4 regions of the Pseudohongiella acticola genome follow, and region 1 is predicted to be linked to each of the others. Evidence: predicted binding sites of a transcription regulator. Region 1 holds the regulator's gene; each other region holds the start of a gene.
What was found. Region 1 encodes FliA, which starts transcription of late flagellar genes. Its sites were predicted from a motif close to CTAAAGTTTNNNNNNNNNNNGCCGNTAA; they were not measured.
Positions count from the first base shown of each region.

Region 2: a site for FliA is predicted at 3,179-3,206, ahead of PHACT_RS12255 (methyl-accepting chemotaxis protein). Genes of this name have one in related genera too.
Region 3: a site for FliA is predicted at 3,655-3,682, ahead of PHACT_RS02885 (methyl-accepting chemotaxis protein). Genes of this name have one in related genera too.
Region 4: a site for FliA is predicted at 3,226-3,253, ahead of PHACT_RS16645 (flagellin N-terminal helical domain-containing protein). Genes of this name have one in related genera too.

Region 1 covers NZ_MASR01000001.1:398,147-405,763, reverse strand. Annotated here, with positions in the region: gene flhF (flagellar biosynthesis protein FlhF) at 1-1,004, shown strand, start outside; gene PHACT_RS01825 (MinD/ParA family protein) at 1,053-1,859, shown strand; gene PHACT_RS01820 (RNA polymerase sigma factor FliA) at 1,882-2,616, shown strand; gene PHACT_RS01815 (chemotaxis response regulator CheY) at 2,801-3,181, shown strand; gene PHACT_RS01810 (protein phosphatase CheZ) at 3,192-4,055, shown strand; gene PHACT_RS01805 (chemotaxis protein CheA) at 4,107-6,296, shown strand; gene PHACT_RS01800 (protein-glutamate methylesterase/protein-glutamine glutaminase) at 6,370-7,413, shown strand; gene PHACT_RS01795 (ParA family protein) at 7,448-7,617, shown strand, end outside.
Region 2 covers NZ_MASR01000002.1:5,855-13,471, reverse strand. Annotated here, with positions in the region: gene PHACT_RS12265 (carboxyl transferase domain-containing protein) at 1-159, opposite strand, end outside; gene PHACT_RS12260 (isovaleryl-CoA dehydrogenase) at 266-1,432, opposite strand; gene PHACT_RS12255 (methyl-accepting chemotaxis protein) at 1,605-3,143, opposite strand; gene PHACT_RS12250 (bifunctional diguanylate cyclase/phosphodiesterase) at 3,262-6,294, opposite strand; gene PHACT_RS12245 (aspartate aminotransferase family protein) at 6,388-7,563, opposite strand.
Region 3 covers NZ_MASR01000001.1:649,208-656,824, forward strand. Annotated here, with positions in the region: gene xseA (exodeoxyribonuclease VII large subunit) at 1-1,130, shown strand, start outside; gene PHACT_RS02880 (DsbA family protein) at 1,127-1,834, shown strand; gene PHACT_RS02885 (methyl-accepting chemotaxis protein) at 1,831-3,564, opposite strand; gene rodA (rod shape-determining protein RodA) at 3,734-4,879, opposite strand; gene PHACT_RS02895 (DoxX family protein) at 4,994-5,434, shown strand; gene der (ribosome biogenesis GTPase Der) at 5,485-6,888, opposite strand; gene bamB (outer membrane protein assembly factor BamB) at 6,945-7,617, opposite strand, start outside.
Region 4 covers NZ_MASR01000002.1:255,587-263,203, reverse strand. Annotated here, with positions in the region: gene flgK (flagellar hook-associated protein FlgK) at 1-1,451, shown strand, start outside; gene flgL (flagellar hook-associated protein FlgL) at 1,471-2,715, shown strand; gene PHACT_RS13505 (hypothetical protein) at 2,763-3,116, opposite strand; gene PHACT_RS16645 (flagellin N-terminal helical domain-containing protein) at 3,337-6,924, shown strand; gene PHACT_RS13495 (flagellar protein FlaG) at 7,129-7,617, shown strand, end outside.

The DNA of each region.
Region 1 (7,617 bases):
TAGTAAAAAAGCCGACAGAAGCGGCAGCTGTGCCTCCACCTTCGGTCAGCAAGGCTGAGATGGGCGCCATGCGCAGCGAGCTGCACAGTATACGTACATTGCTCCAGCAGCGTCTCAACGGGCTGGCCTGGGAGCAATTTAGCAGCCAGTCGCCACTGCAGGCGGTGATCTGGGAACGGTTATCGGCGATGGGTGTGCCGGGTTTTCTGAGCCGGCAGTTGCTGACTGCAATCAAACCGGGGAAAACGCTGGATCAAGTCTGGAAACAGGTATTGGGAAGCCTGGTCAAGGCGCTGCCAGTGTTAGGTCATGATCCGATTGAGCAGGGCGGTGTGTTTGCCTTTTTGGGGCCAACCGGCGCCGGCAAGACGACGACCATCGCTAAACTGGCGACCCGGTATGTTTTGCAACACGGTCCGCAGGATGTTGCGCTCGTTACCACTGACAGTTTTCGCCTGGCGGCGCATGAACAATTGCGGACACTGGGACGAATCCTGGGCGTGAGTGTGCGGATAGTAGACAACCAGCATTCCCTGGACGATACGCTGGAAAGCCTGGGCCATAAACAGCTGGTTCTGGTTGATACTGCCGGCCTCCCGTCTCATCATCCGGAGCAGCAACGACAACTGACACTACTGCGTGATCAGCCACAGGTACAAAAATGGGTTGTCCTGCCGGCGACAAGCCAGGCCCAGGTTTTACGGGCTGCATGGAAAACCTGTTCGACGGCAGATGTTTCTGCGTGTATTCTCACTCATCTGGATGAGGCATGTGTGCTTGGCGATGCGCTCGCGCTGACCATCGAACGCGATCTGCCCGTGGTTTATGAAACCTTTGGACAGTCGATTCCCGATGATATTGCGTTGGCACAGGCTTCGGCGCTGGTAAAACGCGCTGTTGCCCTGGGCAGAAGACAAGCGGCCGTGCCTGTTGAGAAAGAGCGGCTAATGACCGAATATGGCAGTCAGTCACCAGCCGAACTGCGTGTCGCAGGGCTGAACTAACGGGCTGACGGTCTGGCCGACGGTAACCAGTTGGGGAGAAAACAGGGAATGCATCCCATTCAAGTGCTTGCAGTGACCGGTGGTAAAGGTGGCGTAGGCAAAACAAGTATTTCAGTAAACCTCAGCCTGGCGCTGGCACAGCTGGACAAGCGCGTCGTTCTAATGGATGCTGATCTCGGTCTGGCCAATGTCGATATTCTATTGGGTATCAAGGCCCAACGTACCATTGCTGATGTCCTTTCTGGCGAATGTTCACTGCGTGACATCATGGTTCCGTCACACGGAATTAACGTCATACCGGCGTCCTCTGGTGTGCAGTCACTGGTCACCATGGGCCCTAATCAACACGCTGGTATAGTTAACGCGTTCAGTGAACTGGCGGACGAACTGGATGTCCTGGTGATCGATACGGCCGCAGGTATCTCTGACTCTGTCGTCAGTTTTGTCAGAGCTGCGCAGGAAGTGCTAGTCGTTGTCTGTGATGAGCCGTCGTCAATGACAGACGCTTATGCCCTGATTAAATTATTACACCGGGACTGCCATTTGCAGGACTTCAGAATCGTTGCCAATATGACCCGCTCTGAAGGCGAGGGGCGCAACATGTTCAATCGATTTGCAGGCGTTGCGGGTCGGTTTCTGGATGTGAATCTGCGCTATGCGGGTGATATACCGTTTGATGAAACGCTTCGCAAGGCAGTTCAGCGACAGCGCCCGACGCTGGACTCCTATCCGGGCAGTAAAGCTGCCGGCGCTTATCGTCGACTGGCAAAGGAGGTCAGTCAGTGGCCGGTGAGAACGCAGGCGACCGGTCAGATGGAGTTTTTTGTCGAGCGACTCGTTCAGGGGATGTCCTGATAAGGACTCAACGGGATTGTTTATGACAGGATCTACAGGCGCCTCAGTCTATCAGGACGTGCAATCCGGAAGCATGAATGAGCTGGTTACGCAGCATGCTCCTCTGGTGAAACGTATTGCGCATCATTTGCTTATGCGAATGCCGTCCAGTGTGCAACTTGATGATCTGATTCAATCAGGCATGATTGGCCTGCTGGAAGCTGCCCGCAAGTATGATATGTCCAAGGGTGCCAGTTTTGAAACCTATGCCGGCATTCGCATACGTGGCGCCATGCTGGATGAGATTCGTCGTGGTGACTGGGCCCCACGTTCAGTGCACCGCAAGTCACGCGAGGTGGCAGCGGCCGTCAAATCGGTAGAGATGCGCACTGGCAGTGACGCCAAAGACACCGAAGTAGCCGAAGAATTGGGCATTGACCTGGAAACCTACTACTCGATCCTGCAGGATGCTTCCGGCAGCCGGCTGTTCAGCTTTGATGATCTGACAGAAGGCGGGGACGACTCCGCGCTTGAAGCTGCGTCGGGCGAAATATCAGGCCCGGCAGATGAAATTCAGGACGAGGACTTTCGGGCGCATCTGGCGAAAGCGATTGAAGGCCTGCCAGAGCGTGAAAAGCTCGTACTGGCACTTTATTACGATGAAGAACTCAATCTGAAAGAGATTGGTGAGGTTCTGGGCGTCAGCGAATCCCGTATCAGCCAGATACACAGCCAGGCGGCACTCCGTCTGCGCGCGCGCCTTCAGGAATGGCGCTAAGCTACCTGATATCCCACACCACAAGCGCTTCGCGCTGAGCTATAATGCTCGCCATCTGAATTTATTTCCTTATTAGTGCTAAATTTTTTTAACTTTCAAGCGATAACCTGCTAGGGAGATACCTCGCCGGTGGCGTGTATCCCCGGGTTGAGCACACGACGTGGAGGCGGTTTTGGACAAGAACATGAAAATACTCATTGTTGATGATTTCTCAACAATGCGTCGGATTATCAAGAATCTGTTACGGGACCTGGGGTTCACCAATACCGCTGAGGCAGATGACGGTAGCTCCGCGTTGCCAATGCTGGAGAACGGGCAGTTTGATTTCCTTATCACCGACTGGAACATGCCGGGCATGACCGGTATCGATTTGCTAAAGGCCTGCCGAGCCAGCGAAAAGCTGAAAACCCTGCCTATACTGATGGTGACGGCTGAGGCGAAGAGAGATCAGATTATCGCAGCGGCCCAGGCAGGTGTGAATGGCTATGTGGTGAAACCTTTTACGGCAGCGGCGCTGCAGGAAAAGATTGAGAAAATCTTTGAGCGCATCGACGCCAACAATTAAGGGAAGCCAAATGTCAGATTCAAAGAAAAATACATTGGCAAAAGCGGGCAAAGTCCCGTCGGATTCCGAAATTTCAGAGCTGGCTGCAGCCGGCGCTAAAAGCTTCATGGATGCCATGGTTGAGCGAAAACAGCAGCTGTTGGAAGCGCTGCAACGGGACGACATGGCGGCAGTGGCCGATTATATCCATCAGATAAACCACGCTCGAGATGAAACGCTTTATGTTGAAGTGGGCCGACTGACCCGGGCCTTGCACAATGCCCTGAAGGATTTTCATCTGGAAATTGGTTTGCATGGCAGTGCTGAGGTCAAACACGAGCTGTCGGAAATGGCGGATGCTCGCAGTCGATTGAACTATGTTATTGCCATGACAGAAGATGCTGCCAATCAGACCATGGACCGTGTCGACGAAGCTGCGCCCATGGTGCAAAAGCTCGTTGATGACAGTGCCGACCTTCATAAAGACTGGATTGCCTTCCAGGCTGAAGGCGCGACACAGAAAGACGCTTCGGCAGCGTTGTTTGAGCGTGTTGGTGAGCTTCTGCAGCGTATCAGCGACGACGGACAGGGAATACATACCCGACTCACCGATATTTTGATGGCGCAAGGTTATCAGGACCTTAGTGGCCAGGTAATCAAGCGGGTAATCGAGCTGGTCAGTGACGTAGAACAGAATCTGGTTCGGCTGGTCAAACTTGCCAGTAATGTTGAAGAGGTTGCCGGTATCAAGCCGGCCAGCAGTGACCAGAAGGCTGAGCGGGACGAGAGTCAACGCATTCGTGCTGAAGGGCCGCAAATCAATCAGCAGAATAATCAGGACGTGGTTTCAGGCCAGGATGATGTCGACGATTTGTTATCCAGTCTTGGATTTTGACTCACGCAACAGCCAGAGGCTGATGATGGTGAATCGCAGGAGAGCAGCAACATGAGTTTTTTTGATGACGAAGAGATTCTGGAAGATTTCCTGGTCGAGGCCGGTGAAATTCTGGAACAGCTCTCTGAGCAACTTGTGCAGCTGGAAAAACAACCGGAAGACAAAGATCTGCTGAACGCGATCTTCCGCGGCTTTCACACAGTCAAAGGCGGCGCAGGTTTCCTGCAGCTAACGCCAATGGTCGACTGTTGCCACGTCACTGAGAACCTGTTTGATAACCTGCGTAATGGTAAGCGCCAGGTGACCTCGGAATTGATGGATATTGTGTTGCAGGCGCTTGATTGTGTGAACAACATGTTCGCCCAGATCAAAGAGCGGGTGCCGCCGGAACCGGCAAGCGACGAATTGCTGGAAGCGTTGCAAATGCTGGCAAATGGTGATGACCTTGAGCCTGCAGCAGCGAGCCCGGATGCGTCAGTTGTTGCTCAGGTGACGGCGCCACAGGATGCGAAGCTTTCCGCTGAAGCCAGTGCCGGTGATGACATGACTGACGAGGAATTCGATCAGTTACTGGCAGCACTGGACTCGGCGGACTTTGAAGCGGAAGCGGAAAACCGTGCCAGCGAATCGACGACAGCTCCGGACCAGGGTGCCGGCGGCGATGAAATTAGCGACGACGAGTTCGAAGCACTGCTCGACCAGTTGCAGGGAGCGCCGAATGCGTCTGCGGCTGGTAAAGAGCCCTCAGCGGATAAAGAGCCCTCAGCTCAGAAAGAGCCGTCAGCCAAGAAAGAGCCCTCAGCGGATAAAGCACCCTCAGCGGATAAAGCGCCCTCAGCCGACGCCAGCAACCCCAATAACGACGAAATCACCGATGACGAGTTTGAAGCTCTGCTCGATCAACTCCATGGTGGAAAATCCTCCGACACCGCCCCGGAGCCCGCGTCGACACCTGAACCTGTTCAGCCAGCAGCACAACCCAAGCCCACTCTGAAAGCGGTACCCACCACAGGCAGCAAGCCGGCAACAAAGCCCGAGACCAAGACGCCCGCGGCCGATCAGGCTCCTGCGGCTGAAACCACAGTGCGCGTTGATACGCGTCGTCTGGATGACATCATGAATATGGTCGGCGAACTGGTTCTGGTTCGAAACCGGCTGGTTCGAATCGGATCAACAGCTGCGGACGAAATGTTGTCGAAAGCGGTTGCCAACCTGGACCTGGTGACGGCTGACTTGCAAAGCTCGGTCATGAAGACCCGTATGCAGCCAATCAAGAAGGTGTTTGGTCGCTTCCCCCGGGTGGTAAGAGACCTGGCGCGTAGTTTGAAAAAAGAAGTTACACTGGAACTGCACGGCGAAGACACCGACCTCGACAAGAATCTGGTAGAGGCGCTTGCCGACCCGTTGGTCCACCTGGTCAGAAACGCCGTCGATCATGGTATCGAATTGCCGGACAAGCGAGCAGCGGGAGGTAAACCCCGACAAGGTACAATTTTGTTGGCGGCAGAACAGGAAGGTGATCATATCCTGTTGACCATCAGTGATGATGGTAATGGCATGGATCCCGATGTGTTGCGCGGCAAGGCCGTGGAAAAAGGCATTATGGACAAAGATGCCGCTGACCGGCTCAGCAACAGCGAGTGTTTTGATCTGATATTTGCACCTGGTTTTTCTACCAAGACCGAAGTCTCGGATGTCTCCGGCCGGGGTGTTGGTATGGACGTGGTGAAAACCAAAATCACACAACTGAATGGCTCCGTGTTTATCGACTCCAAGCCAGGCGAAGGCACGCGCATCGAAATCAAGGTGCCCTTGACGCTGGCGATAATGCCGACATTGATGATTCTGGTCGGCGAACAGGCCTTTGCTTTGCCGCTGGCCAGTGTCAGCGAAATATTCAACCTCGATTTAAACGGTACCCATGTGGTTGATGGACAGCAGGTTGTCACCGTGCGCGACAAAGCCTTGCCGCTGTTTCATTTGCGGCGTTGGCTGACTCAGGATATGCCGCAGAGTGCCGGTGAACAGAAAACTGATGCTAACGTGGTTATAGTCAGTGTCGGTGCACAACGGGTCGGCTTTGTAGTGGACACGCTGATTGGCCAGGAGGAAGTGGTTATCAAGCCGCTGGGGCGAATGCTGCACGGCACGCCAGGTATGGCCGGCGCAACCATAACCGGGGATGGTCGTATCGCAGTGATTCTCGATGTTCCCGGTTTGCTTAAACGTTATGCTGCCTGATGGCATCGACGCAAAGCTGGAATGTAAAGGTTGGCTTCAAAGGCGCTATTAGCGCCAACAGGTACAATGAACAATGACAATTAAGGTGTTGGTGGTCGATGATTCGGGTTTCTTCCGGCGTCGACTGACAGAACTGATCAATGCGGATGGCCGGTTGCAGGTTATCGGTACCGCAAGTAACGGCCAGGAAGCGATTGACCAGGCAGGCCGCCTGCGTCCAGATGTCATCACCATGGACTATGAAATGCCGGTGATGGATGGCATCACCTCCTTGCGTGAAATCCATCGCAAGCTGCGCATTCCAGTGTTGATGTTTTCGTCGCTGACCTATGAGGGCGCACGGGTAACGCTTGATGCACTTGAGGCGGGGGCTGTTGACTATCTTCCCAAGAACTTCGAAGAGATATCGAAGCACCCGGAAGAAATACAAAAAATACTGTGCGACCGTATCGTTATGGTGTCCGGCAGCCGGACTTCCGTGGCTTCGGCTGCACCAACAACGGCCGCCCCTGCGCCAGCGGTCGCGGCAACGCCGACGCGACGGGGCGGACTGCGCTCAACGCAACTGGTTGTGATTGGGGCCTCTACCGGTGGGCCGATGGCCTTGCAGGAAGTGCTGACCCGCTTGCCTGCCAACTTCCGCTTGCCCATACTGCTGGTACAACATATGCCGGGCACTTTTACCAAGGCGTTCGCTGAGCGGCTGGACCGGATTTGTCAGATCAGTGTCAGTGAAGCCAAAGACGGTGATGTATTGCGAGCGGGGCATGCTTATCTGGCACCGGGTGGCAAACAGATGTTGTCTGATGGTCATATGCGAATCCGGGTGACTGAAGGTGAATCGCATCTCAACTACAAACCCTCACTGGACGTCACCTTCGGGTCCGTTGCGCGGGATCTGGGCGGCAAAGTCCTGGGTGTGGTGCTCACAGGTATGGGGGCTGATGGCCGGGAAGGGGCGCGACTGCTTAAAGCCGAAGGGGCTACAATCTGGGCGCAGGATGAGGCAAGTTGTGTTATCTACGGGATGCCGATGGCTGTCGCCAAAGCCGGGCTGGTCGACGAGGTACTGGATCTGCGGCGCGTTGCGCCACGACTTTGTGAAGAAATCAACTGAACGCGCATAAACATACGCAGCGAGGCCTGTTGACATGAGAGTCTGGTCAGTAGCCAATCAGAAAGGGGGCGTTGGTAAAACGACTACCACGGTTGCCCTTGGCTGCCTGTTGGCTCAGCAAGGCAAGCGGGTGCTGATGCTTGATCTGGATCCGCAGGCGTCTCTGGGCAGCTATTTTGGTCATTCGCCTGAATCCACATCGCA
Region 2 (7,617 bases), on a different contig from region 1:
TTTGCCGCGCTGTTGATGGCGCTCGCGTGAGCGCTGGTCACCGCCCAGCGCGAGTGTGGCGGTAAGTGCCTGTAATTCGTCACGCAACGCGGAATGGTGCTGATAGTTGTGCGCGAACGCTTCGCTCTGCGGACTGATGGCGGAGGTCAGCGTTGTCATCTGCTCTTTACCTCGCTCATGACTGTTTTTTCGCTCAGGGCTGCTTTTTCGCACAGGGCTGTCTTTTCGCTCATGGCTGCCTTCTCGCTCATGGCTGTCTTCTCGCTCATGGCTGCGTCTCCCGGAACAGCTCACGGCCTATCAGCATGCGGCGGATTTCCTGGGTGCCGGCGCCGATCTCATACAGTTTGGCATCACGCAGCAGTCGCCCGGTAGGGTAGTCATTGATATAACCGTTGCCACCCAGTATCTGTATTGCTTCCAGCGCCAGTTGTGTGGCCTTGTCGGAGCTGAACAGGATGGCGCCGGCGGCGTCCTTGCGGGTGGTTTCACCGCGATCACAGGCGCGTGCCACGGCATAGACATAGGCGCGGGCGGCGTTCAGATTGGTATACATGTCAGCGACTTTACCCTGGATAAACTGAAAGTTGCCGATGGGTTCACCGAACTGCTTGCGATCATGAATATAGGGCAGCACGGCATCAACACAGGCCTGCATGATACCCAGCGGGCCGCCGGACAAAACCACGCGCTCATAATCCAGGCCACTCATCAGCACGCGTACGCCGCCGTTCTCCACACCCAGAATATTTTCCGCCGGCACTTCACAGTCCTGGAACACCAGTTCGCAGGTATTGGAGCCGCGCATGCCGAGTTTGTCGAGTTTGGGAGAGCGGCTGAAGCCGGGAGCGTCACGTTCCACCAGAAAGGCAGTGATGCCATGGGCACCGGCATCTGCATCGGTGCGGGCATAGATCACATAGACATGGGCATCAGGCCCGTTGGTGATCCACATTTTACTGCCGTTAAGAACATACACATCTCCCTGCTTGCGGGCGCTGAGCTTCATGCTCACCACATCAGAGCCGGCATTGTGTTCGCTCATGGCCAGTGCGCCTATGGCTTCACCACTGACCAGGCCGGGCAGGTAGCGCTGCTTTTGCGCGTCATTGCCATTGCGGTAGATCTGATTGACACACAGATTGGAGTGCGCGCCGTAGCTGAGGCCGACGCTGGCCGAAGCACGACTGATTTCCTCGGCAGCAATAACATGCGCCAGATAACCCAGGCCCGAGCCACCGTGCTCTTCAGACACGGTAATACCCAGCAAACCCAGGTCACCCATTTTGCGCCAGAGATCGGCAGGGAATTCATTGTCCTGATCGATCCCGGCGGCACGTGGGGCGATCTCGCGGTCGGCAAACTGTCTGACCTGCTGTTGCAGCATGGTCAGGGTTTCGTCCAGGTCAAAACTCAATTGCGGGTAATGCATGGAATAAGTCTCTTGTTATTCTGCGGCTTGATTTTGCCGAATATATCAACAGACCGATTCTAAACCAAAAGTGAATGGATTCACATCATGGGTGACGCCGTCGCCATCCGCATGCAAATCTCTATTTTTATCCAGGCTCGTGCTAACCGTTATCCTAAGCTCTACAAGCGCCTCATGCGCTGAACTGCTTCACTATCTCGCGCATGGCGGCAATATCCTTGGCCAGTCGAGTGCTGCTGTCAGCATTGACTTTGGAGGCCTCGCTGGTCTTCTCAGACTGTCCCTGAATATTGACGATGTTGCGGTTTACTTCCTCGGCGACAGCGCTTTGTTCTTCGACGGCGGTGGCTACCTGGAAGGCCATGTTGCGGATATCGGACACCGCCTTGCTGATGGAGGTGTAGGAGTGGCCAGCCTGCTGATTGTAGCTGACACATTGCTGTGCCTTACTCTGGGCATCGCTGATGCTGTCGACACAGCTGTTGGTGCTGTTCTGGATGCGTGAAATGATGTCCTTGATCTCGACCGTGGAATTCTGCGTACGCTGGGCCAATGTACGCACTTCGTCGGCGACCACGGCAAAGCCACGGCCCTGTTCTCCGGCACGGGCCGCCTCAATGGCTGCGTTCAGGGCCAACAGGTTGGTCTGTTCGGCAATGGCGTTGATCACTTCAATGACCGAGCCGATGGCCTTGCTGTCGGTCCCAAGGCCGTTGATAAGCTGGGTAATGTCATCAATGTTCTCAGCCAGCAGGGTGGTCGCTGACAGGCTTTCCTGAATCGATTTGTGACCCTGTTCGACGGAATTGTCGGCCTCTTCAGCAGCAGTCGAGGTGCGCGCGGTATTACTGGATACTTCCACAATCGCGCTGGACATCTCGGTGACGGCGGATGACACCGAAGTGAGTTCGTGTTGTTGCTGGTTGATGGCCTGATCAGTCACTTCAACGGAGTCAGTAGCCTGTTTCGCCAGCGCTGTCAGGCGTGTGGCAGATTCGTCAACGCGTTTGAGAATGGTGCTGGCCTTTGCGTTCTGGTATTTCAGTGCCAGCTCAATGCTGCCCAGTTCATTTTTATGGCCGGTATACACGGCGCGTGCCAGTTTATCCTGACTGATGCTTTCGCAGCGCTGCAGCAACGGATTCATCTGCGCCAGCTGCATGGCGCAACCGGCGACACCGGCACCGGCAGCAACCAGTGCCAGAACCAGAGCCAGGGGGCCCGATAACAGGCTGAGTGCGGCAATGACGGCAGCGGCGCTGACCGCCTGAATCGCGAGCAACGATTGTCGCCACGACAACAGCGACTGCATACGCACGGACGCCCCTGATCGCAGCTTTTTGTACAAAGACTCCGCATGGGCGACATCGCTCTCATCCGGACTCGAGCGTACCGACTGATAGCCGGTCACTTTGCCGTTAACCAGCACCGGTGTGATGTAGGCGTCGACCCAATAGTAATCGCCGTTTTTGCACTTGTTCTTGACCATGCCCATCCACGGGCGCCCGGACTGGATCGTATCCCACAACGCCTTGAATGCGTCTTTGGGCATATCCGGGTGGCGTACGACGTTGTGGGTGGCACCCAGCAGTTCCTTCTCGGTAAAGCCCGAGATGGCAATAAATTCCGGGTTTGCGTATTTGATCGTACTCTTGAGGTCCGTGGTGGAAACCAGTTTTTCCGATGCGGAGAACTTAATGCGTTGTGACATGGCCGAATCTCTTGCGTGTCAGGTATACATACACAATAGCGGCGATGGCCAGTTTAACTTGAGTGAAGGATCTGTAAATTTTTAAGCAATAACGCCAAGTCCAGAACCCCGGTTTTGTTCAGGTACTGATGACGTTTGCGGGAAATCCGGTCGCCCGGTACCAGCTAACAAATTCATCCGCGCAACAGGGCCGGTGGTAGAAAAAGCCCTGGATCTGGTCACAATAATTGTCACGTAGAAATGCCAGCTGGCGGGCGTTTTCCACGCCCTCGGCGACAACGGTGAGACCCAGAGTTTTACCCATGGAGATAATGGCTTTGCTGATGGCCTGGTCTTCCTTGCTGCTGGCCAGGTCGCGAATAAACGCGCGGTCAATTTTCAGCGTATCGATGGGGTAGTGACGCAGCTGTCCCAGCGAAGAATAACCAGTGCCAAAATCATCGATGGCAAATCGTACTCCCATGCGCTTGATCTGGGTCATCAGTTCAATGGCACGCTCCGGATTCTGCATGACCAGACTTTCGGTGATCTCCAGCTCCAGCAAATTAGCGGCGAAGTCCGTGCGCGCCAGTACATCGCTGATGTGTTTGTGCAGGTCTGGGTGGTTAAACTGGCGCGGCGACAGATTAACGGCCAGTGCCAGCGGCGGCAGACCCTGTGCCTGCCACGCCACCAGTTGTTGACAGGCAGTTTCCATGACCCATTCGCCAATCGGGATGATCAGACCATTGTCTTCGGCAATGGGGATAAACTGCACGGGCGAAATGTCGCCCCGCTCGGGGTGGTGCCAGCGCAGCAGTGCCTCGACACCCACCACCTCATCGTTGTCGAGTGCCACTTTGGCCTGATAGTGCAATGCCAGCTCGCCTCGCTCAAGCGCATGCCTCAGTTCCAGTGCCAGACCGGCACGTTCCTGGGTATGTTGATGCAGATCGGCGGAATAGATACGGTAACTGTTGCGACCGTCTTCCTTGGCCGCATACATGGCCGTATCCGCATGTTTCATCAGGCTTTCTTCATCGTTGGCATCAATGCCATACAGGCTGATGCCAATGCTGCCGCTGACGGCGAACTCGCGCTCAGCCAGTGCGATGGGTTGTTTAAACATCTTTAACACGTTTTCGGCAATCTGACCGGCCTGCTGCTTGTCCGACACCTTGTGCAGCAGCACGACGAACTCGTCACCGCCCAGCCGTGCCACGATGTCACTGTCGCGCAGAGGTTTGCGGAGCCGCTGCGCTACCTCGGACAGCAACAGATCACCGGTGTGGTGGCCATAAGTGTCGTTGACAGCTTTGAATCGGTCCAGGTCAATAAACATGACGGCAAAACGCTGATCTTTATAACGATTGGCGGTGCGGATGGACTGGCGCAGCAATTCACTGAACATCACCCGATTGGGAAGGCCAGTCAGGGTATCGTGGGTGGCGAGGTGTTTGATGCGGTCAGCGATACGCTTTTTCTCGGTGATATCCCGTGATATGCCACGGTATCCGGCAAAGGCACCGGCGCTGTCGACGATGGGCTCGCCGGCCAGAGTAAAATGGTAACGGACGCTGTCTTCATTGGTGAATGAAAATTCAAAGTCGCGAAACGGCTGTTCTTTTTTTAAAAGCCGGCGCAGTTGCCGCCAGTTCATCGAATCCGGTTTTATGCCGGGCATTTCCCACAGGTGCCGGCCCAGTATGGTCTTCACCGCGCGCTGGTTGGCTTCGCCGACAACCCGGCCTTCATATTTGGTAAAACGCAGGTTGGCATCCTGTTCCCAGTAAAAATCGGATGTCAGGTTGGTCAGACTGCGGAAGCGGGCTTCACTTTCCTGAATCAACGCGGCTGCGCGGGCCTGTTCTTCTGCGCTGGCAAAATTATCCAGCGCAAATGAAATGTTGTCGGCCATGCTTTGCATCACGGCCTGGGTTTCACTGTCAAAGGCGTCCTTGATGCGACTGTAAAACAGCATCACCGCGACCACCTGTTTACGTTGGAACAACGGCATGGCGGCGGCACTGTTAAGCCCCTGATTTATAAGCAGGTCACGCCAGGGCAGGGAGCGCGGGTCATTGATATAGTCGTTGCTGATCATGGCGACGCCGTCCCGCAGTGCACTGCCTACCAGCCCCTGGCCCTGAGGCGTGCCGGCGTCGGCACTGATCTGCAGCGGCTGCGCTTCGAAAGTTTCATCGCCCATCATGGCAACGCCGTTGAGTTCACCACCGGCATCAGGCGTCACAATCATGGTCATGGCAAACAGGGATTCATTGACGGCAGCGGCGCAGATATCCTGATACAGCGTGGCAACTGTTTCTGCCCGAATGATGGCGCCGTTGATATTGCTCAGCGTGGAAAAGATGTGTTGCAGATGCAGTGCACGCGTTTCGGCCATTTTGCGGTCGGAGATGTCGCGGCTGACGCCAATGATGATCCAGCGGCCATTCAGGCAGGTGGCGCGGCTGTAGACTTCGATAATGCCAGGTTTGTCGTCTTTCAGTTTGACGCGGCGTTCGATACGACTGCTGCCGCCCTGGGTAATCAGGCGATCATAGCGTTCAATCAGTTCTTCTGGTGTAAGGTCCAGCGCTTCCGAGGGTCCCATGGCCAGCACTTCTTCTCGGGTGAAGCCATAGGCGCGAGCGGCGGTGTCATTGACATCAAGGAAGGTCAGGGTGTCCCGATCAACCAGGTAGATCATGTCCATGGACATGTCCATGGCGGCGCGGAAGCGGAGCAGGCTGGCTTCACTGTGATGTTCATGGCTCATGTCGATGGCGACACAGTCGTAGCCCTGAAACACCTGATTGTCATCAAACTGGGGGACGCCGCTGATCTGCAGGTAAACGTTCCGCTCATCGCCACTGAGGCGGCATTTGATCTGGCGGTAGGGCTGCCGTGCGCCAACACTGGCCAGGTATCTGGGCCAGTCTTCGCTGGCAACACTGTCAGCGTCGCCCAGATCAATGAGTCTTCGTTGGAACAACAGCTGCGCTACTGAGGTAGTTTTGTCGCTGTGGCTGTCAATTTGTGTACAGAAGCCTTTGTCATCTTCCTGCCAGCTCAGGTCGGTGCAAAGCGACACGACCTGCTGCAACGAGCCGGGGACGGCAGGGCGCAGGGCGACTTCTCCCAGCCGGGTGACATTTTTTGTGGGCAGCATAATCTTCCAACTACAGTCGACCGTGATGTGTGGCTATCCGGCGTATTATTATTATGAGTGTTATACGTAATTGTTATAGCTTATGACATTCTGTTACAGACTGGCAAGGTCGGCACACGCAGATGCCAGTAATGCCAGCGACTCGTCCACCTCTGCAGCGCTGATATTCAGCGGCGGTAGCAGCCGGACTGAGTTACCGCCGGCTTTTACCGCCAGCAGCTTGTGTGTTGCCATCGCCTTCAGCAGATCAGCATTGCTGCCGGCGCAACGCAGACCCACCATCAGTCCGAGTCCGGTATGACCGGCGAGAATGCCCGGGTACTGTTCACTGAGGGCATCTATGCCAGCCCGCAACTGATCGGCACGCTGGTTCACCTGGGTCAGAAAGCCTGGCTCGGTCAATACGTCCAGTACCGCATTTGCCACTGACGTTGCCAGCGGATTGCCGCCAAAAGTACTGCCATGGGTGCCGGCCGTCATGACTTCAGCCACGTGTTCTCTGGACAGGCAGGCACCAATGGGGAAACCGCCGCCCAATCCCTTGGCCGAGGCCAGCAGGTCAGGGGCCACTCCCAGCGCTTCGTGAGCAAACAGATAACCGGTCCGTCCGATACCTGATTGTACCTCGTCGAACATCAATAAAATGCCGTGTTCGTCACAAATCTGACGTACAGCCTGCAAATATTCCACCGACACCGCGCGTATACCGCCTTCGCCCTGCACCGGCTCAAGGATGATGCCGGCGGTGCTGTCGCTGATGGCAGCGCGCAGGGCGTCGAGATCGCCAAACGGTACCTGATCAAAACCGGCATCACCGACCAGGAACCCTTCGGTATGCAAGGGATTCAGGCAGGCAGCTACCGGCGCCAGTGTGCGACCGTGAAAGGACTGGGTCAGGGAGATGATACGCACACGTTGCTTACGTCCATGATGGTAATGGTAACGACGCATCATCTTGAAACCACATTCCACCGCTTCGGTGCCGGAATTGGCAAAAAACACACGATCAGCAAAGGTCAGCTCAACCAGGCGCTTTGCCAGTGTTTCCGTGGGCACATTGCTGAACAGGTTGGACGTGTGCCACAGCGTATCTGCCTGGCGCTTGAGCGCTGCAATAAGGTGAGGATGGCAATGGCCCAGGCAGTTCACGGCGATGCCCATGGTGAAATCGACATAGCGCTCGCCGTCTGCCGTGTACAGATAAACGCCCTGGCCACGGGCAAACTGGAGTTCCGGGTGACCATAGTTGGCCATCAAAGCTGAAGTCATTACTAAATCCTGGGGTGATGGTTATGTGTAAATGAGTAGCTGAAATCGTTGGTG
Region 3 (7,617 bases), 250 kb from region 1:
CGTCGGTCACCGTTGAAGGCGAAATTTCCAATCTGGCTGTACCCGGATCCGGGCACTGGTATCTGACACTAAAAGACGACGGCGCCCAGATCCGTTGCGCCATGTTCAGGAACCGCAATGCCTCGGTGCGCTTTCGACCTGCAAACGGTATGCAGGTGGTGGTCCGTGGCAAGCTCAGCCTCTACGAGGGTCGCGGGGATTATCAATTGATTCTGGACACGCTGCAGGATGCCGGCGCCGGCGCCCTGCAGCGCGCATTCGATGAACTGAAACAGAAACTGACCCGGGAAGGCCTGTTCGACAGCGACAACAAACAACCGCTGCCAGCGCATTGCCGACATATAGCCGTCATCACCTCACCTACCGGTGCGGTCATCAAGGACATCATCAGTGTATTCCGCCGCCGTTACCCTGCCATGCAGGTGACAGTGATACCGGTACCGGTGCAGGGACGGGACTCGGCGCTTGCCATCGTCCAGGCTTTGCGCACCGCGCAGCAACGACAACAGGACCTCGGTATAGACGTCGTGTTGCTGGCCCGCGGGGGCGGTTCGCTTGAAGATATGCAGGCGTTCAATGACGAGTCGGTAGCGCGCGCCATTCATGCCTGCCCCCTGCCCGTTGTCAGTGCCGTGGGTCATGAGACCGATATTAGCATCGCCGATTTTGTTGCCGACCTGCGCGCGCCGACACCGTCGGCCGCGGCCGAGCTTCTCAGCCCTGATCAACAACAGCTGCACATGACAGTTCAGACCCAACAGGACAAACTGCTGCGCCTGATGCAGGCCCTGTTTAATCAACGCCATCAGCAACTGGACTGGTTACAAAAACGCCTGCAGCATCCGGGCCGTCGACTGCAGGAGCAGTCACATCTGTTGGCTCAATTGGACAGTCGACTACAACGAGCCACGTTGCGCTTTTTACAGCAACGCCGCAGCAGTCTGCAGATGCTGGTCCGCAATCTGGAGAATATCAGCCCCCTGCAAACCCTGCAGCGCGGCTACAGCATTACCCGCACCCCGGAAGGAAAACTCATCAACTCATCATCACAGCTTAGCGCCGGTGATGATATTATCAGCACCCTGGCTAATGGCCAGATAGTCAGCACCGTTAAGGAGATCAAGGCATGAACAAGCGCGAGCAACAACGTCTGATTCGCGAACAAAAACAACAACAGGCCGAAAAACAGGCAAAGCTGCGCAAAACCATGGGCCGACTTGCGATGGTTATCGTGATACCACTGGTGATCATCAGTGTCATCTACGGCCTGATGGGCCAAGGGGAAGTCTATCCGCCCGACCAGATAAGTGACCTCGATCATGTCAAAGGCAATGGCGACGAGGTAACGCTGGTGGTGTATGCGGATTTCCAATGCCCAGCCTGTGCCACTGAACATCGTGTCATGAGTCAGGCCTGGCCGCGAATCGCACCCAATGTGCAGCTGGTATTCCGCCATTACCCGCTTACCAGTACCCACCGTTTTGCCTGGACAGCGGCATTGTACGCCGAAGCCGCAGGACGCCAGGGCAAATTCTGGGAAATGCATGACCAGCTTTTCCTGAACCAGACTTATTGGGCGTCCCTGAACGAAGTGGAAGAAGAGTTTGACGGCTACCTTGAACAACTGGACCTGGATGTGGCCCAGGCCCATACCGATATGCGTGACGAAACCCTGCTGCAGAAGGTACGCAATGATCAGCGCGGCGGCACCAGTGCCGGCGTCCGCTCAACGCCTGCGCTATTTGTTAATGGTCGCCTGACGCCTGTCCCGCAGAATCCAGTTGACATGATCGCTCTGGTCAATCGCGCACGCGAAGACGACGCCGACAACTAGGCTGGCGTGGAAATACCCAGGCGTGTTGCTGGCAACCCCATAAACAGGCCCCCCCAATACTGACCGTTAATATGCACGGGTACCGACAGGTTGAACATGACCTCGCCGGTATCCCGCAGGTAACTCTGCAAACGGAACCGGCCCATGTAAGGTATATCCCGGCTCTGGAAGAACCGCATATGACGACTTTTAGCCAGATCAACAGCCGGGTCCCCCGTGGGTTCCTGCGATAACTCACTGCGATGCACGGCAACATAGCCTTTGCTATCGAGTGGCAGGCAGTAAAGCGCCCCGTCTTCCTCTTTTGCCCACGCATCAATCAGATGCTGACAGCCCTGCTGAAACGCACGTGCATAGCTGACATCAAATTTGACCGGATTGGTGCCGGCAATGGTCTGATGGTTTCGGTCGAACATGTCCACACCGGATGACTGCAGTTTAGCCATCGCCGGCTCAAGTTGATCGCGGCGCTGCTCCACAATCTCCAGCACCTGTTCCAGCGGGCCGCGGCCGATCCGGAACTCACATAGCTTGTGCAACGCTTTGTCGGTGGATTCCAGCAGCTCATGGGTCTGTTCGTTGTTCTTGTCCATATCAACCCGGATACGGCTACCCAGCTCCCGGATTTCATGGCTACGACTGCGAATATCCTGATTATTCACAGACAGCTGTTCGGCGGCCGCACTGACCTGCAACAGATCCGAATGCGTCGATTCGAACCCATTGACCATCTGCTTGAATTCGCCAGCCGATTTGTCTATTGATTCCCGGGCCTGACCGGTTTCCCTGATCATCTGTTCCGTACCGCTGGACGTCTTTGACACCACACCAATCATTTCTTCCAGCAAATTGCCGATTTCATCCGCCGAACCCCGCACCTTGACGGCCAGGTCTCTGACTTCATCAGCCACCACGGCAAAGCCACGTCCCTGCTCACCGGCGCGAGCCGCTTCAATGGCGGCATTAAGTGCAAGCATATTGGTTTGTGCAGCAAAACCCTGCACAGTAGACAGGATGCCGCGGATATTCTCTGACGTTGTCTCCAGCTGCCCCACCGTGCCGTGAAACTGCTGCATCATGCCGCCCACATTGGCGATCTGACCATTGGCGTGCAACAGCTCCTCTACGGCCCCACGGGCGGTCGACAGATTACTGGAATTGACGTCAGCAATATTATTGGTCCAGCGCGACAGTTCGTCGATGGCGGTAGCCGTTTCCTCGCTTGAGCGATAGATGATTTCGGAAAAGTCTTCCTGCTTTCCTGCGTCCCGACTGGCTTCTTCAGCGATTTTCCGCCCCATGGCAGACGTCAGACTGACGTGAATGGTGTGATGGCGCAGATCGTCAAGTGCTGCGCGCAGCCGTTCCATAAACTGATTAAACAGGCGCGCAGTCTCACGCTCGGCCTGGTCGCCCACTTCCGGCATGATCGATGAGAGATCGCCCTGAGCATCATTGGCATCTCGCAATACGCGCACCAGAGCAGTGACACCGGCGACGACAGACGTCTGCCGCCACAACAGGAACAGAGCAATACCAGCGACCGCAGTGATTACAGCAGTCCAGCGCAGAGCACCCGTACTCGTAATGAATAACAACACTGCCAGCACCAGCAATAACACAAGAATGGCGGGCACCATTACGGGTGCCAGTCGATGAATCAGGGGGGAGTCCGGGGTGACGGATGAATTCGAGGCAATGGAAGTTGGCTGGCTCTGCATTCTCTGCATTATTATTTGATCCTCCCGGTGACCGTTCGCAGAACTGCCGATACGGCTAATCAATATCCCAAAGCGCCTTAAGACGTCTTATTGGATATTTTAACGGCAGCAACGAAAAAGCCTTTAGCGGCAGGAAAAAAAGCCTTTAGCAGCAGGAATTGCCCCTGCCAATACCCGCTCAGTGCGGCAACAACCGGCGATGCGTATGAATTGACATCAGAATACCAAAGCCGGTCAACAATGTGATAGCTGAGGTACCGCCATAACTGACCAACGGCAAAGGCACGCCGACCACCGGCAGGATGCCCGACACCATGCCCATATTGACCACGACGTAAATACAGAAGGTGAGCGACAGACTGACACCCAGAAGACGACTGAATGTCTCTTTGGCCTGCCAGCTAATGAACAACCCGCGACCGACAATAAAAATATAAAGCGACAGCAGCACAACAATGCCCAGCAAACCAAACTCTTCGCCAATGACCGCCAGGATAAAATCCGTCGAGGATTCCGGCAGGAAGTCCAGACGCGATTGTGTGCCATTGAGCCAGCCCTTGCCCATCAGCCCGCCCGACCCCATGGCAATGGTGGACTGAATGATGTTCCAGCCAGCACCCAGTGGGTCCGCTTCAGGGTTGAACAGGGTATCTACCCGACGACGCTGATAGGGTTCCAGCACAAACATGTACATCAGTGGAATGGCGATAACAGTCAATAAACCCGCGGCAGACAGAATTCGCCACGACAACCCGGCAAAGAACAGTACGATCAGGCCAGACATACCAACCAGGATGGAGGTACCCAGGTCCGGCTGGTTGGCAATCAGAAAACTGGGAACACCAACGATGATAAGACTGATGACGATGTCATGCCAACGCGGGGGCAGCACCACCTTGCTGAAATACCAGGCGACCATCACCGGCAAAGACAGTTTCATCAACTCAGATGGCTGAAAAACCCCGAGCCCTGGTATTGCCAGCCAGCGTTGTGCGCCATTGACAACGGTGCCAAAAAACAGCACCAGCACCAGCAAGACCGTGACTACAGCAAACGCAGGCAGTGCCCAATAGCGAAATGTTCGCGGTGGAATCTGAGCAATGATCAACATGGCCGTAAAACCAATACCCAGGCGAATCACCTGCCGTATGACCGAGTCCATGTCTTCGCCACTGGCACTGTACAACACAAACAATCCCAGACAGCAAACCATGAGCGCCCCGACCAGCAAAGGCACATCAATATGCAAACGCCAGGCGAGAGTGCGCTCTTGCGTGCCCAGTGCGAAACGGGGATTGATCGCTCGTCGCGTCAGTTCAGACATAGTCGGATAATTCGGTGCGTGTGATAAAGCCGAAGGGTAGCGCAAGCATTGTTTTAAGTCTATGCTCAGACACCATTGCCCTAATACCCCAAACAACTACCGCCAGGAGATTTCATGTCAATAATCAGTACGGTCAACCGATGTGTGGACAGCGTTGGTAACAATACTCAGACGCTGTCATGGACGCTTCTGCGTGTTCTGGGTAGCGCCATGTTCATGACCCATGGCTGGCCCAAGATGTTCGGCACCCAGGCACAACCATTTCTGGGCGGTATGGGATTCTTCGGCATTGATGTCGGCGTGAATATGTTATGGGTTGCGGGCGCCATCGAGTTATTCGGCGGGGCCTTGCTGTTGCTTGGCCTGTTTACCCGATATGCAGCCCTGTTCGCGGCGGTCCTGATGGTCATGGCTTATCTGACGGCTCACCCGGCCTGGTTTCCGACCCTCAACAACGGTGAGTTGGCAACCCTGTACTTCCTGGTCTATTTCGCCATTTTTGCCATCGGACCCGGCAAGATCAGCCTTGACTACCTGATTCGCGGCCGTAGCTGACAATGGCTCGACAGCCAGTCAGCTATAATTGCGTCGCGCGGAAGTGACGCTCAGTCGTCGCGCGATCGGGCGATCTTCCGGTTCTTGGTGATACGCCGTTTTTGAGCAACCAGCCGCCCTGACATCCCCTGCTCGTGTTTAACATAGGGGTTGTCATCGCTGCGCAACTCGATCTTGACCGGCGTACCTTCAAGTTTCAGCACCTTCCTGAAGGTTTTTTCCAGATAGCGCTTGTAGGAATCAGGTAATTTGTCAGTCTGTTTGCCATGAATCACGATAATCGGTGGATTCTGACCGCCGGCATGGGCGTAGCGCAGTTTAATGCGTCGGCCATTGATCATCGGTGGCGAATGATCCAGCACTGCATCCTGCAGGGTCTTGGTCAACATATTGGTACCCAGATCACGTTTCGCTGAGTCGTAAGCAATATGGACGGATTTGTACAGGTCACCCACACCGGTGCCATGCATGGCCGAAATAAAGTGGATGGCGGCAAAATCGACGAAGGCGAAACGCCGTCGTATGTCGCTCTTGATCCGTTCCTTCTGCTCAGTGTCCATGCCGTCCCATTTGTTCAGGGCAATAACCAGTGCACGACCGGCGTCAACAACATACCCAAGCAAATGCAGGTCCTGCTCGACAATACCCGTACGGGCATCCACCACCAGAATAACAACGTTGGCATCCTGAATCGCAGTCAATGATTTCACCACCGAGAATTTTTCCACCGTCTCCGTGGTTTTTCCACGCCGGCGAATACCGGCAGTGTCGATCAGGGTATAACGATTGCCATGACGTTCAAAAGGGATATAGACGCTGTCCCGGGTAGTGCCGCCTTCGTCGAAGACAACCACGCGATCTTCACCCAACATGCGATTGACCAGGGTCGACTTACCGACATTTGGGCGACCCGCAATGGCAATGCGAATGCCTTCGGCAGCGCGTTCATCTTCTGGCACCGGCTCAGGAAATCCGATCAGCACAGAATCAAGCAGTTTCTTGACGCCACGGCCCTGGGACGCAGTGATGGGAAACACCTGTTCCAGCCCCAGACCATAGAAGTCACCCATGGCGACTTCTTCGTCGATGCCATCAACCTTGTTGACCACCAGATGTGCCGGCTTGCCCAGTTTGCGCAAATGTTCAACAATCTGGGTATCGCCCGGATTCAGACCCGCTCTGCCGTCTACCAGCAACAAAACCACATCGGCTTCTTCAATGGCCAGCAATGACTGGGATGCCATTTCAAAATCGATGCCTTTTTCGCCACCTTCCAGACCGCCGGTATCAATAACGATGTAAGGCTTGTCACCGCCTTTGCCTTCACCATACTGCCGGTCACGGGTGAGCCCGGAGAAATCCGCGACAATTGCGTCACGACTACGGGTCAGTCGGTTAAACAGGGTGGATTTACCCACATTCGGTCGCCCTACGAGGGCCAGTACGGGTTTCATAGAAATTCCAGAAAATTCACGCGGCGACCACGCCGCGCAGTGTCAATCAGATGTGATCAGGGCAGACTGTATGCTGACAATCTGCCGCTGTTGCCATAGACATAGATGCTGCGACCTTCAGCCACAACGGGGGCGCGCACGCCATCGCGATCAACACGCGTGCGAGCAACAAAACTGCCGTCGATCTGTGACAGAACGTGTAGATAACCTTCAAAATCGGCGACTGCAACAAAATTGTTGAACGTTGCCGGCGCCGTTGCTCGTCGCAATCGTAGCGAATCGTTTTGCCAGACTGTGCGCTCTGTATTGTTTTGTACGGCATGCACCTGACTGAAGCTGTCAACCCAGTATATGTTGCCCAGGCCCAATGCCAGCCCCTGATAGGTCGACCCTGGCATACCCCAGACGATGCGGCCACTCTGTACGTCCAGCCCCATCAGGTTGCCCTGATAGCTGCCCATGTAAACAACATTGCCAACAACCACGGGGTCGCCATCAATATCGATAATGCGTTCGATGTCATAACGACCCTGCGGCACCGCGATGCGCTCTTCCCACATCAGAAAACCATTGTTGGCATCGACACCGGCAACCATGCCGTTGCTGAATCCGGCAATAACAACGTTGCCAACAATAACAGGCTGGCTGTTACCACGCAGGGAAAGAGCCGGCACCGTGGTTTCATACACCCAGCGCTGTCGGCCATCAGAGGGCTCCAGTGCAATCAGA
Region 4 (7,617 bases), on a different contig from region 1:
TGCATATAGATGAAGGCACGTTCACGGCCGGCGATCGTTTTCTGTTGCAACCGACCCGAACGGGTGTGGGCCAGATGCAAATGCAGATTACACGGTCGGAGGAATTCGCTTTTGCCTCGCCGCTACGCATCGATACGGCCAGTGGTAACCAGGGTGGTGCCGAGCTTCTCAGCTCTCAGGTGATCAGTACGGATACGGCGTTTTTTGCCAAAAATGGCAGTTTCAGTCCGCCGCTGGGCATTCGCTTTACGTCGGCCACAACCTACGATGTGCTGGACTACTCCAACCCGGCCAATCCTGTCCAGCTGGATCCGCCGTTGAGAAACCTGCCGTTTGTGCCCGGTTCCCAGAACCCGCTGTTACCGACCGATCCCGATGGCACCACTGTCAGTACCGACACCGCCGTCGCTGGTCTGTTGCAATTGGCATCGACCAACAATGGTTATCCGGGTGAGGTCATTACTCTGGAAACCACTGATCCTGACACCGGTTTTATTAAACAGCAAAGCGTCACGGCTGCTGCCGGCGAAGAGGCTTCAGTCACTGCCCGCAGATTGTCTGCGCTCAGCGGTGTCAGTGCCACCGCCTATACCCAGACCAGCCTGCAGGATTTTACCGCAGGTGGGCCCGGTGAAGCCCTGCAGCTGACATTGAATGGCGTGGATATTACCGACCCCGACTTCGTGCTGCCCGGCGAATCGGTGGCGCAGGACGTGCCAGTTCCATTGACCGCTGATTTTCTGCGCGACCGTATCAACGGTAATCCGGACCTCGCTGCACTGGGCATTACTGCAAAAAGTGATGGCGTTAAACTCAGCGTGTTTGCCAACACCGGTATCGACCTGAACTTCAGTGTCGATGGCGGTGGCTCGCTGACGGTGGGAGACGGGGCTGATCTGATCACGGCACCATTGCCGGCAGATCCGGCAGTGGACTTTACCGTGGGCGGCAAAATGGACGTGCAACTGGCGGCCAATACCGAATTGAGCTCTGATATCAGTACTGGACTGTTTGGTGCCTCGCCCACGGCACAGAAGAACTTTCTGGGCATACAGATCAGCATGACCAGCGGCAGCGGCCCGGATGGACAGCCCAAGGCGGGTGATACATTTACTGTCAGCTATAACAAGAATGGTTCGGCGGACAGTCGTAATGGTGCTGCCATGCTGGCACTGGGCAGCAAATCGGTGTTGTCTGAAGGTAATCTGACCTATCAGGAAGCATACGGTCAGCTGGCGGAGAAACTGGGCATACTGACCAGCCAGGCGCGTGTCAATCAAAGTGCCAGCGAGTCCATGTTGCGACAATCCATGGATGCCATGCAGTCGGTGTCTGGCGTCAACCTGGAGGAGGAAGCCGCGCGACTGATTCAACTGGAACAGCACTACAATGCATCTGCACGTCTGATCGGGTTGGCACGGGATCTTTTCGATACCCTGCTTAATATGTAATTGCCGAGGTGATCTCTAAATGACTGTCAGATTATCAACCAGCCAGATTTACAACCGCGGCCTTAATGCCATGCTGGACGTGCAAAAAGCGGCCAATCGTACTCAGGAACAGCTGTCGACTGGCAAGAAAGTTTTGTCCCCGGCGGATGATCCGATCGCGGCTGCGCGTATCCTGCAGCTCAAACAGGAAAAAGCCAATACCAACCAGTTCAACAATAGTCTGTCTACGTTGAACAATCGTCTGCAGCGTGAAGAGACTGCGATCGCCGGCATCAGTGATCAGATACAAAAAGCGCAGGAGCTGATTACCCAGTCGGGCAATGCCGCCCTCAACAAGGATCAACGTAATTTTATTGCGGTAGAGTTGCAGTCTCTGGTTGATGGCATGGCGCAGTTGATGAACAGCCGCGACGCCAGCGGTGAGTATCTGTTTTCCGGGTATCAGGGTAAAACCCAGCCTTTTGAAAAAGGCGCCGATGGTCGTTATGCCTATCAGGGTGATGAAGGTCAGCGGTTTATTCAGGTGGGCCCGGTTACTTCAGTTGCGGCCAATGATTCTGGTTATGAAGTGTTCATGAATATTCCCGGCGTGGAGGCGGGCTTCAAAGCAAGCGCCAGCGACAGCAACACCGCGGTGCCGCCCGCCAAAATCGACGGCGCTGCCATTCGCAATCGTGAACAGTTTGAAAACTTTTACCCGGAAAGTGCCGTGATTGAATTCAATTCGGAAAATGATGTGTCACCACCCGGTGTCAATTTCAGCATCCGGCAGGTTTCCGATGGGCGCGTAATCAGCGAAAATATTCGATACGTTTCCGGCAATAATATTGAGTTTAACGGGTTGTCGGTTCGTATTCAGGGACAACCCGCTCCAGGTGACACCTTTATGGTGGAGTCCGATAACCGTAAAGGACTGCTTGCCGGTATCGAAGACTATATTCAGGTGCTGCAGCAGACCGGTAATTCAACCGCCGATCGTCAGACCCGGGATCAGGCGCTGGCCCGCACCATCACCAATCTGGATGGCGCTCAGGGCAAGTTGCTGGATACCCGGGCTGCTGTCGGTGCGCGCCTGAATCAGGTTGAGTCCGCAAAATCCAGCAATGATGATTTTGATCTGGTGATTGATACCGCTTTGTCGGAACTGGAAGACCTTGATTTTGCCAAAGCGATAAGTCAGTTGACTCAGGAGACCTTTGTGCTGGAAGCAGCACAGGCCAGTTTCAGTAAGGTCAGTAAGCTGTCGCTGTTTAATTACTTCTGACGTTGATTAGCTGTCTTTAAAAAAAATCCTGTTTTCCCCTAAAGAAACTATTTATCGGCCGATAGGTATTCCTTGACGCGATTTTTCATCAGCTGCAGGCGCTTTGATTCGGCACCCAGTTGATCACGGTTTTCTTTGACCATCGCCACAATAGTGCGGTCCTGTTCGCGAATGATTTTGATGTCTCGCTGAACAATGGGGATCAGGTCTTCCACCAGTGCTTCGCGAAAAAACTGATCAAGCAGTTGTTCGCGGCTTTCGTGCAGGTAATCCAGTTTTTCCCAGTCCTGGCGTTTGGCGCGTTGCAGTAACTGATCGGAATGAGACATGATTTCCTGCCATGCAGCGACTTGTCTGGCGCGCTCCTGATTCTGATCATGAGGCTGATCCGGTGGTGACATGAGTGATGCTCCTGGTAAGTTTCCAGCGTAAATCACTATAACCGTTAAGCAAAAAAAGTTCTAAAGAAATTTATTTTCTGCCGAGCTGCGAAAAAAATCCCCCCCACGCCTAAAGCTTTGTTTTTCTGTGTCGTTAAACGTGATAACGCATAAGGTTGAGCACATTCAAGACTCTCCAGATGCGGCTCGGTTTAATAAGTAAACTCAGGAGTAACTAAGCATGGCTCAAGTCATAAATACCAACATTGCTTCACTGAACGCGCAGCGTAATCTGAACAGTTCACAGGCTGGTACTAACCAGGCACTGGAAAGACTGTCTTCAGGTCTGCGAATCAATAGCGCGAAGGACGATGCGGCCGGTTTGGCGATCTCCACGCGTTTCGAATCACAAATCAAAGGTCTGAACGTAGCGATCCGTAACGCAGGTGATGGTGTGTCTCTGGCACAAACTGCAGAAGGTTCACTGGGTTCCATGACTGAATCACTGCAGCGTATTCGTGAACTGGCACTGCAGGCATCTAACGGTACTAACAGTTCTGCTGACCGTGACGCGCTGAACGCTGAAGCACAGCTGCTGATCGAAGAAGTGACGCGTGTCTCTGAAGGCGCCAACTTCAACGGTGTTAACCTGCTGGACGGCTCGCTGAGCACGTCTTTCCAGGTGGGCGCGAACGCAGGTGAGTCTATCAGTGTTTCCATCGGCAAACTGACAGCAGATACGCTGGGCGTTTCCGACAAATCCGGTATCAGCTCTACCTCTACCAGCTCTGCGCTGAGTGGTGGCGACCTGGTCATCAATGGTATTGCAGTAGGTGCCTCACGCGCCTCTGACGATAGCTCTTCAACCAGCAATGCAAGTGCCAGTGCAATCTCCAAAGCAGCCGCGATTAATCGCGTCTCTGCTGATTCTGGCGTAACCGCACTGGTAGACGAAAACGTTGCCGCTGGTAGTGAAATGACGGCTGCCGCACTTGCAGGCAGCATCTCTATCAACGGCACTGAAATCAGCATCGAAACAACAACTGATGCCGATTCTTCACGTTCTGCTGTGGTCACTGCGATTAATGCTCAGTCTACACTGACTGGTGTTACCGCGATTGACACCGGCGACAGCGCACTGGGCGTAAGTCTGGTGGCAGAAGATGGCCGAAACATCGAGCTCGACCTGAGCACCAGCGGCGCCTTGACTGCTGCATCAACAGGTCTGGCCGCATCCGGCACTTACACGGGTGGCGTCACTCTGGTTGCCGACAGTGGCACCAACAAAATTGCCATCAGCGGCAGCAACACAGCTGCAGCGGGCCTGGCATCAGGCACTTACAACGCAGGCGTTGCCAACGTCAGCTCTACTGCACAGGTTGCCGGCCCCGGCACAGCGGCTGAAGCGGGTGCGGTTGAAGGTACCAGCACGGCCAACGTGGCCTTTGACTACAGCTCTGGTGTTCAGGCTGAGCTGGCAACACTGAACGGTGGTGTGCAGTTGAGCGCAACCGGTACTGACTTCTCGGTAGCCTCTGCTGCAGCAGCCACGGCAACAACCGGTGTTGATCTGGCAGTTTTTGCCAATGACTTTACCAATAATGGTGTTGCGGCCGAGATTGCCGGTACGGTGGATATATCCGCAACCGGTACAGACTTCTCCGGCGCTAACGATGTCGCCTTCACCTTGAGTGTGGTCGATGGCGCTAACTACGATGTCACAATCGATCAAAACTATACGGATGCCACGGTAGGCCTTGGTGTAGGGTCCGGTAATACCGCGCTGCTGGCTGATATCAATGGCCAGATCGCCGGTTCCGGCTTTACTGCATCGCTGACCGATGGTACCAAGCTGACCTTTACCCAGGATACAGCCGCTGAAGAAACCGTTATTTTCACGGCTGGTTTTGCTTCGACTGATGCTGATACAGTGTTTGGTTTTACCGCTGCTAACGACACCGATGCGGGCACCGCTGACACGGCAACCGGCTCATTCGACCTGGAAATCGATGGTCTGGGTACCCAGACCATCAACCTGAACAGCAACATTGCTAACAGTGCAGCCTTGCTGGCTGCGATTGATGCTGAAATCAACGCAGATTTTGGTGGCGCGGTGGCTACTTCGTCTCTGGACGGCGATGGCAACCTGGTGATCACCTCCGCCACCACTGGCGCGACCAGTCTGGCCACTGTCAGCAACGCGCAAGGCAGTGTCGCCGGTGGTGCCATTCTGGGCCTGCAGAATGCGACAGATTCGGGTACTGCGGCTCTGGATATTTCTTTCAATATCGTAACAACTGACGGTGGTACAGACACGGTTACGCTGAACTCCAGCTACCTGGATGCCGACAACGGCGGCAACCTGGGCGACGGTAATACACAGTTGCTGGCTGATATCAACACCGCCATCGCTGGTTCAGGCTTCACAGCCACACTGAACGTCGACAACGAGCTGGTATTTACTGAAGATGCCAATGGCGGTGATACCATCACTTTCAATGACAATGCTGGTAGCGTGAATGCTGCTGCAGCACTGGGACTGGGTGAAGGTTCTACCGATACCGGTGTGGTCGCGGTCAACCCAACCAATGCTACCTTTGATGTCTACGTCAATGGCGGTACTGTGCAGAGCATCAATGTTGATAACAACGTTGCCAGCGAAGCGGACCTGTTGAACGAAATCAATGGTCAGCTGACAGGCGCGGCTGCTTCGATCAACGACGATGGCGAACTGGTGATCACGTCCAACACAACTGGCGATAGCAGCTCCATCACCATCGCCAACCTCGGCGGCAATGCCGCTGCTGAACTGGGCCTGGTCGCTGGCTCTGACTCGGGTGTTGACGCTGGTGCTGCCGGCTTCGCTAACCTGCAGGCAGGTGACATGGTGATCAACAGCATCAACATCGGTGCAGCCAAGGCAACCGACGATACGTCTTCCTACGCGGGCTCTGCATCAAGCAGTAAAGAAGCGTCAGGTATCTCTATCGCGGCAGCCATCAACCGTTCGACTGAGTCTACGGGTGTAACGGCGACTGTTAACGCAACCACAACTGCTGGCTCGACTGCAGCAACATCGGGTGTTGCCGGTAATACAGCAACACTGTACCTGAATGGCGTTGATGTAGGCCTGACAGTTCAGGCAGATGCTGACTCAAACCGTGCCTTCGCGGTCAACCAGATCAATGCGGCCACTGGCCAGACAGGTGTGGTTGCTGAAGATAACGGTACCAGCGTTACACTGACAGCTGCTGATGGTCGTAACGTGTCGTTGGCGATGAATACCAACGGCGGCGCAAGCGCTGCTAACTTTGGTCTGGGTGGCGTTGGGGAGTCCGACTTCGGTTCGGGTGCCGTTGACCTTGCTGCTGCAGACGCAGTTGCCTCAACCACTTACTCTACAGTAACGCTGAGCTCTGCAGGCACCATCGAGTTGTCTGGTGGTACCAACGGCAATGATGACCTGGCAGCTCTGGGTTTCCAGAAAGGTGATTTCGGTGGCGCAGTCGCTGGTCAGTTCCTGAATGAGGTGGATATCTCTACCCAGAAGGGCGCGGTTGAAGCTCTGTCGGCGATCGACAATGCCTTGAACTCGGTAAACAGCGCACGAGCAGACCTCGGTGCGGTGCAAAACCGGTTTGAAGCCACGATCTCCAACCTGGCGATCAACTCTGAGAACCTGTCAGCAGCCAACTCACGAATCCGTGATGCGGACTTCGCGGCAGAAGCAGCTAACCTGGCACGTTCACAGGTTCTGCAACAGGCTGGTATCTCCATCCTGTCTCAGGCGAATGCCTCTGGTCAGCAGGTACTGTCACTGCTCCAGTAAAACAAAAAGCTAAAGTCCGCCCGGCTGCTACCGATAAGAAGGTAGACGCCGGGCGGATTTCCGCTTTCTGGAGCCTCTGAATAAGATCATGACAATGATGTCGTGGCTTTATTCAGGGGCTTTATTAAATCGCTGGCGAATCATAATGTGGTCCGGGCCTTTGCCCGGATTATGGGTTCAGGGAGCTTGTGTGGGAGGCGTGCTGTGAGTGAAATCAGTATCACCCGATTCCAGCCTGCGGTTGTGACCAGGGAGAAGGTCAATTCTGTACAGCCGGTGGATAACGAGCTGGGTGCGGAGCATACTGACGACACACCCGACGAACAGGGTTCCAATAATAAGGGCTCTGGCAAACAGAATTCAGATCAGCACAAATCTGGCAGTGACGCCAACCAGGAAAACCTCAGCCAGACCCCGGCCTCGCCAGGCAATAGCACATCAGGGCGTAGCCCCTCTGTTGACGCCGATGAGTCGCCGGAAGAGATTCTTGAGCAGGCTGTGACCAAACTCAATCGTTATGTGCAGACCGTCAAACGAGACATCGTATTTGATATCGATCCCTTCAGTAACGAGCCTGCGGTCACTGTGGTAGACCGTGAGTCACGCAAGGTATTGCGTCAGTTTGACACCAAAACAGCGCTGGAGCTGGCCAAGCAGATTGATTCGGAGGAACACATTTCCCTGTTCAAGGCC